2 regions of the Bacillus sp. V33-4 genome follow, and region 1 is predicted to be linked to the other one. Evidence: riboswitches for the same ligand, from Rfam matches in the RefSeq annotation. Region 1 holds a riboswitch; the other holds the start of a gene.
The links. A riboswitch is a leader RNA that binds a small molecule or an ion and turns the genes downstream of it on or off. The one in region 1 is predicted to bind lysine.

Region 1 (4,066 bases):
GATCACATATAGCGAATAGACCAACGCCAATGCCGCAATGATGCCATCAAGAACACGCGGTCCTTTGATGAGATCATATGTTTCTCCTTTAATCGTCAGCTTCAAGAAGAAAATGGCTGAGACAAGATAAGGAATTAAATAAGCAAGTGTTGCCGATGTTGTTAAAAAGGTATAGGCCTCACTGATCGTCCCGGAAATCGTCGAAAAGATAAAGATCTGTGACATTGCATTTGTAACCGTAAGGGCACGAACAGGACTTCCATTTTTATTTACTTTCGCAAAATAAGCCGGGAAAATGCCCGATTTTGCCGCTTGATATGGAACTTCTGAGCTTAGCAATACCCAGCCGATTGTTGCGCCAAATAATGAAATGACTGCGAGCACTCCCATAATCGTCCCACCGTTGTCGCCAACCATAGCGGACAGGGCGTCAACAAAAGGTTTATCAGAGGCTCTTAATACTTCCTGAGGTAAAATACCCATGATGAGCATCGTAATTCCCATGTAAATAATGAGCGCAATGAATAATCCAATGACGGTTGCCCGGCTGACATCCCGCTGCGATTTGGCGCGCCCGGATAAAATAACAGCCGATTCAATGCCAACAAATGCCCATAGCGTTGAAATCATGACTAAATTGATTTGGCTGGCAAGATTGTGCGTTTGCCCCTCAGCATCGACTACTGTTGTATAGAACTCACCCAAGTTGGAGGACTGGAAAGCAAACAAGGCAGCAACAATGAATAGTAAAAATCCGATAACCTTTGAAACTGTTGCAACGAAATTTAATTTTCCGGCAGCATTGAGGTTTGTTATTACGATATAATGAGTTCCCCATAGCAAAATCGTACAAACGATGAATGTAACCAATCTTCCTGCTTCAATTGGCTGGCCCCCGATAGTAAAGAGAACAGCAGAGCTGCCCATTACCGGGAAGAAGGTTGACAAATATCCGGCTAAGCTCGTGATGATCGCAACATTACTGATCCAGTTTGCGACCCAGTATCCCCAGACCATGCTAAATCCGGCTAATTTCCCTTTACTTTCGGATTGGAACAGAGCACGCGCATAGCTTTGCGGACCTGCCGTTAAATCAGGACGGCGAATTGATAATTTCCCAAAGACCAGTGCGATCATCAGAACTCCGAAACCTGTTATGATCCAGGCAATCGTAACTCCCATAGGGCTGGCAATTTGCGCCAGTGTACTTGGAAGCATAAAAATCCCCGAACCTACCATATTTCCAACGACTAAAGCTGTCAGCAGCCAAAGTCCCCAATTTTTTTCATTCATGCAAAAACCCCCAAGGAATCTAGTATTTAAACAATAAAAAACGCGTAGGTATAGTGTACCCGCGCGTTTCTGTGAATATAAAAAAACCCGCATCCTATCTCGTTCATAGCTCTCCCCAGAATAAATCTGCGACAGTCCTGCACCTATTCGATGCAGTCCCAGCGTGAACGGCTGTGTGGGTCCATCCATACTTCGGCAGCAATTCCTTTCACTCTTCGTCTCAGATCCCAACAGACCTCAGAAAAAGCTACTCTTAATTGCCGCAACCTCTACCTCACCGAGATAGCGATGAGGATTTTGTTCATATGAAATTGCTAGTATTGAGAATAGCAACAACGCAACCATCTGTCAACAATCCCGCTAGAATTCAGATTAGTTGTTATTATTAGTCTGTTCGGGTATTTTGCTCGTCGGCCAAAAAAATAAAAACTTTGGTTTGCGCGCAGGATGTATTTTTTATTCAATGTATTCAAATACTGTTAATGATATTCGCGAATATCACGTTATCACGTGTTTTAGCATATTCTATCCTATTATGAGGTGATTCAAAATGAGCTATAAAGATCACTTGGATCCACATTCTCAACAGTTTCACCATAATTGGACGAGACGTAAGCGCGCGAGTTCGCAAGTAAATGGACACACTCAGATGTCGCAAATGACCATTATACTAAGAAGTAACGCAAAGGCTCACAGGTGGTAAGGATATTTCTGAACTGAAAAGAAAGAAGACTTCTTCGGTCTTCTTTCTTTTTATATTAGTCGGGATACTCCTAATGGAACATCTCTGCCAATAAATGATAGGAGTAAATTTTATCTTGAAAATCATAAACATTGGTTATGATCATAAATTCATCTGTCCGGTAAAATTCACTTAAACGGAGAAGTTCATCTCTTACTTTCTCAGGTGTACCAATAATCATTCTCTTGCGGTTTTCTTTTACTTTTAATCGTTCCTCATTTGTTAAGTTCATGCTTTTCACTTCTTCGATCGAAGGGATACTTGTATCTGTCTGATTTCCCACCGCCAGCAGCCACATATCCTGGCTCAGTGCCATCTCCTCAGCTTTTTCTTCTGTCGAGGCGCAAACGACAAAAACACAGACATTTGCTGTTGGTACCGTTAAATATTGAGATGGTTGAAAGTCATTTCGATATTGGTCCATCGCTCTTTGCCCGTTAACAGGAGTAATGAAATGGCCATAAGTAAACGCTGTGCCGTTTTCAGCCGCAACCCGCGCACCCCGGTGTGTTACTCCCAAAAGCCACATTTGCGGAAGCGATTCTGTTGTTGGGAAGGCATGAACATCGTGAAATTGGTGAGCATCAGGCAAGCTGTTGTTTAAAAATCCTTGCAGGTCTTTGACCTGTTGCGGGAAGTCATTCATACTTTTTCTTAACCCATCTGTCAGCGCTAACCGGGTAGATGGCGAGCCTCCAGGTGAACGCCCAATTCCGAGGTCGATGCGGTTCGGAAATAATGCCTCTAAAACCTTGAAATTTTCAGCTACTTTATAAGGGCTGTATTGCGGGAGCAGAACCCCGCCCGAGCCTACGCGGATTTTTTTCGTCCTCGAAGCAAGATGAGAAATTAGAATTTCAGGCGCTGAGCCTGCAAACCCGTTCGTATTATGGTGTTCAGCCACCCAAAAACGGATAAATCCAAGCTCTTCTGCTGTTTGAGCAAGTTTCACAGTGTTTCGGAATGTTGAGCTTGCATTTCCTCCTTTACTGATAACAGATTGGTCCAGAACACTCAATTTCAAACAAATTACCTTCTTCCTCTATAAATAGCATGACAATAATGGTCTACTTACCATACCAACCTATTATAGTTTTCAATTTCAATATCATCTATTATGCAAGCTTCGGACTGATTTTTTTAGAAATGAAAAAGAGCTATTCTTCTAAAGAGAGAAGATATAGCTTCAAATCTTGGAAACAGTTCAAGCGCATTAAATATCCCTGATCCGCTCCGGATGTGTATAAACATTTAATGATTTGTTGCGGATAAAACCCACTATGGTAATCCCCAATTGCTCTGCTAATTGCAAAGCGAGTTCAGTCGGGGCTGATTTTGACAATATCACTTCACAACCGATTTTTGCCGCTTTTAATAAAATTTCTGATGAAATTCGGCCGCTGAATACGAGGCTCTTATCATCAATGGCAATGTCATTTCTTAAGCAATAGCCATAAATTTTATCAAGTGCATTATGGCGCCCGATATCCATTCTTCCAAGCAAAATTCCATTTCCATCTCCCAGAGCGGCATTATGGACGCCACCAGTATGATGGAAAGTAGTGGCCGATTGTTGCATATGATTCATCAACTGAAAACAGTCGTCAACAGAAAGTGATACGGTGATTCGCTCCATCTTTTTGGCAGTCAGAGCATCGTTTACGAATACAAAGCCCTGCCGTCCCATTCCGCAGCATGAAGTTATATAGCGTTTGCTTTGAAAATCGCGGAAATAAGGGTTGACCCTGGAAGTTTTCACATAAGCAAATCCATCTTTTTCCTTCACCCATATCTCTTCGATATCTTTATAGCGGCGAATAATACCTTCCGATGCCAAAAAACCTGTTACCAAATCTTCGATATATTCAGGAGTGCAGACGATCGTCACAAATTCCTCGCCATTGATTTTGATAGTAATCGGGTACTCGGTCACAATCGTATCTTCGACCCTGTTCAATTCACCGTCTCCATAACGCAGAATGTCTCGTCTCACTTCTATCGGTTTTTCCACGGCCACGACCTCTTTATGCT
Region 2 (4,066 bases), on a different contig from region 1:
GGAAGCCGGCTTCCTGGCCCAGCAGATTGAGATGCAAAAGAACGCTGTTGCAGAGGCATTTGTACATCCGCGTAAAAAAGGGGCAAAAGTCCATTTTACCGTTAAATGGGATATTAAAGATTCCATTGCTAGATAACATCACTTCAGTTAGTTATTCGTTTCCGCCGAATAAAAAAGCTTTTAAAGGTGCCTGCCCTTTGAAAGCTTTTTTATTGTTGATGCGGACGGCTCACACTTCCCCCTTACAGCTGGACCTTAGTCCCTGAAAGCTCAAATGCCTGATGCAAAGCTTCGGTCGCCTTCAGCATTTGTTGTTCCTCTACTACTGCCGAAACTTTTATTTCTGAAGTACTGACCATTTTAATTTGAATGCCGCTTGCCGCAAGCACCTCAAACATCTCAGCAGCCACACCCGGGTTTGAAATCATTCCTGAACCGACAATTGACACCTTGGCAAGGCCTGCTTCTGATTCGATTCTCTCGTAATTCAGCACAGTCTTGTTATTTGCAAGCACCTGCAAAGCCTCATGGAAATCTTCACTTTTAATTGAAAAAGACAGGTTTGTTGTATCGGCTGATGTCGTGCTTTGGATAATGATATCCACGTTGATGCGGTGTTTCGCCAGTGTTGAGAAAATGGTTGCCAGGCTTGTCAAAGAATTAGGCAGCCCAAACACCGTCATTCTGGTAATTTCATCTTCAAACGCCACCCCGCGTACAACTAAATTTTGTTCCATTGATACTTCCTCCTCGATGATTGTTCCTGCTTCACGTTCAATGCTGGATCGCACTTCCAGCGGGACGTGGTAATTTTTTGCAAATTCGACTGCGCGTGGATGAAGCACACCGGCACCTAAATTAGCCAGCTCAAGCATTTCGTCATAGGAGACGGAAAAAAGCTTGCGGGCCTCCTTTACATAGCGTGGATCTGTTGTGAAAACTCCTGTCACATCTGTGTATATATCGCATTTATCAGCATGCAATGCAGCTGCCAGAGCAACAGCGGTCGTATCCGATCCGCCCCGGCCAAGCGTCGTAATTTCGCCTGCTTCGGTTACTCCTTGAAATCCAGCGACAATGACAATATTCCCGTTCTTAAGCTGTTCCTGGATCCTTTCCTTTTTAACATCAAGGATGCGCGCGTTTCCATGAATGTGCTCCGTGGAAATTCCTGCCTGCCAGCCCGTAAAAGACACTGCTTCATGGCCTTTTTCATTTAAAGCCATTGATAACAGGGAAATCGTAATCTGCTCCCCGGTTGTCAGCAGCATATCCATTTCACGCTTATTTGGCTGCGCGGAAATTTGTTTGGCAAGACCGACGAGTTCATCGGTCGTTTTTCCCATTGCCGAAACGACGACAACAACATCATTACCCCTTTGTTTTTCTTCAATAACCCTTTCTGCTGCGTTCAAAATCCGTTCTACACTGCCAACCGAGGTTCCCCCAAATTTTTGAACAATTAATCCCACTGTTTCCCCTTCTTTCTCGTTAATTCATTAGTTGTTATCCGATCTCTTATCGGGACTATCACGCTTTTTTAAAGAGCCTATCCAGCTCCATTGCATCAGATTTTCCGTATTTCGCCAGACGAAATTAAGCAACAAAAAAAGCAATGAGATAACTATCCCATTGCTGTGACGGACGTAATCAATAATCGGAACAAGCAGTTTCAGGCTTGTTTCCGTAAAAATACGCATGCACAGTGAGATAGCTCTCCAAGACCATGTCTTGACAATCCTGCATTTTTTCAATTCAGGACCAGCAAAGAAACGAATGAGCATTTCTTCACTTCGGCAAATTTCCCTTTCAAAGCTTTTCATGGAAGCTCAATCTTCTCCAAGCTTTTACTGATGAAATTTGCACCTCTACCTTCACTTTAACGCTCTAAAGTGATGTGATATAAAAGTTTGATTTATTATAGCATAGATGCAGCCAAGCTGACAATGTCATTCCTGCAATTTTTCGAACAAATCTGCTGCTACATTCGCGGGGAGTCCGGTAGCAACCAATTCTTCCAGCGATGCTTCGCGCATTTTTTTCACAGATCCAAAATGCTTCAGCAAGCCTTTTTTCCGCTTGTCACCAATTCCCGGGATGTCATCAAGCAAGGACTGAAAAAGCCCTTTTCCGCGAATTTGACGATGAAAGGTAATCGCAAAGCGATGGACCTCGTCTTGGATACGCTGCAGCAAGTAAAATTCCTGGCTGTTCCTTTCAAGCGAAATGACCTGAAGCGGAGTTCCGAACAGGAGCTGGGAAGTCCGGTGTTTGTCATCCTTAACAAGACCGGAAATCGGTATATCGAGGCCGAGCTCATTTTCCAGCACATCTCTGACGGCTTCTATATGGCCCTTGCCACCGTCAATAATGATCAAATCAGGCAAAGGAAGTTCTTCCTTCAACACTCTCGAATATCGTCTCCTGACTACTTCTCGCATGGATTCATAGTCATCAGGCCCTTTGACTGTTTTTATTTTATACTTTCGGTATTCTCTCTTTTCCGCCTTTCCGTCAATAAAAACAACGAGTGCCGATACCGGGCTTGTTCCCTGGATATTCGAATTATCAAAAGCCTCAATCCGGTGCGGGGTATAGATGCCCAGCGTTGCACCAAGATTTTCGACTGCTTTAATCGTTCTTTCCTCATCGCGTTCGATCAGCGAAAATTTTTCCGCGAGCGCAATTTTCGCATTTTTCACGGCAAGCTTAACAAGCTCCTTTTTTTGTCCGCGCTGCGGCTTTAAGACCTTTACTTGAAGGAGTTCCTCCGCCATTTGTGTGTTAACCGAATCCGGCACTAATATTTCCTTCGGTTTAAAATGGTTCGCTTTTTCATAGAACTGCCCCAAATAGGTGAGCAGTTCTTCTTCCGGCTCGTTATAAATCGGAAACATCGAAACATCCCGTTCGATTAACTTGCCTTGCCTGACAAAAAAAACTTGCACACACATCCAGCCTTTATCAACTGCATAACCAAACACATCTCTGTCCGTAAAGTCGGTCGTCGTCATTTTTTGCTTTTCCATCGTCGCTTCGATATGGGCGATCTTGTCGCGGTATTCCTTCGCCCTTTCAAAATCAAGTTCTTCAGCTGCGGCAGCCATTTTCTCCGATAATTCCGCTTTAATTTCTTTGTAACCGCCATTGAGAAAGCGGATTATTTCATCGGTGATATTTTTATATTCATCTTCACCAATCGGATTCACACAAGGTGCCAAACACTGCCCGAGGTGGTAGTACAGGCAAACCCGATCAGGCAATGTCGAACATTTGCGGAGTGGATAGATTCTATCAAGAAGCCTTTTCGTTTCGTTGGCTGCCTGAACGTTCGGGTATGGGCCGAAGTACTTTCCCTTGTCCTTTTTCACGTTTCTCGTAATGATCAGCCGTGGATGTCGTTCGGCTGTCAGCTTGATAAACGGGTAGCTTTTGTCATCCTTCAGCATGACGTTATACTTTGGATCGTATTTCTTGATCAAGTTCAATTCAAGAATCAAGGCCTCAATATCCGATGAGGTCACGATATATTCGAAGTCTTCGATTTCGTTTACAAGCCTGAGCGTTTTCCCGTCATGCGAGCCGGTAAAATAGGAACGAACCCTGTTTTTCAAAACCTTCGCTTTTCCGACATAAATAATCGTCCCCTGCCGGTCTTTCATCAAATAACATCCGGGCTGGTCGGGAAGAAGCATCAGCTTATTTTTTATCATTTCATTCATTCTGTCCACCTCCTTTGTTGCTTTTCCATTTATATAAAGTGATGTCGGAATAAACTGGGTCAAATAATTCATTTGAGTGGAATTCCGCGACTTTTTCAAGCATTCCATCCAAATTTATTTCCTGGGCGTGAAATCCCTTGACAACCTTATCTGTTAGTAAAATATTCCGATCGGAATAAAAAGCGGAATCATGCTGGAATACTTGAAAAGTTTCGATCCGCTTATGGGGAAATGAAGCATCCAGGTATTTAAAAACCCTTGTTTCCTCCCATGTATAAACGACTATTTTCTGGTTGCTTTGTTTAAGATAGTTGGCCATTTGCACGACCGCCGGCTCATTTGTT

Region 2: it holds a riboswitch for lysine, as region 1 does, so the genes downstream of both, CVD23_RS15300 (aspartate kinase) here and CVD23_RS10130 (amino acid permease) in region 1, are expected to answer to the same signal.

Annotation. Positions count from the first base shown of each region.
Region 1 is NZ_PGVC01000024.1:168,746-172,811, forward strand. Features, by position in the region: gene CVD23_RS10130 (amino acid permease) at 1-1,293, opposite strand, end outside; lysine riboswitch at 1,392-1,573, opposite strand; gene CVD23_RS10135 (YpzG family protein) at 1,844-1,996, shown strand; gene CVD23_RS10140 (LLM class flavin-dependent oxidoreductase) at 2,067-3,059, opposite strand; gene fdhD (formate dehydrogenase accessory sulfurtransferase FdhD) at 3,249-4,046, opposite strand.
Region 2 is NZ_PGVC01000042.1:20,485-24,550, reverse strand. Features, by position in the region: gene CVD23_RS15305 (YslB family protein) at 1-136, shown strand, start outside; gene CVD23_RS15300 (aspartate kinase) at 243-1,472, opposite strand; lysine riboswitch at 1,704-1,879, opposite strand; gene uvrC (excinuclease ABC subunit UvrC) at 1,950-3,722, opposite strand; gene CVD23_RS15285 (hypothetical protein) at 3,715-4,066, opposite strand, start outside.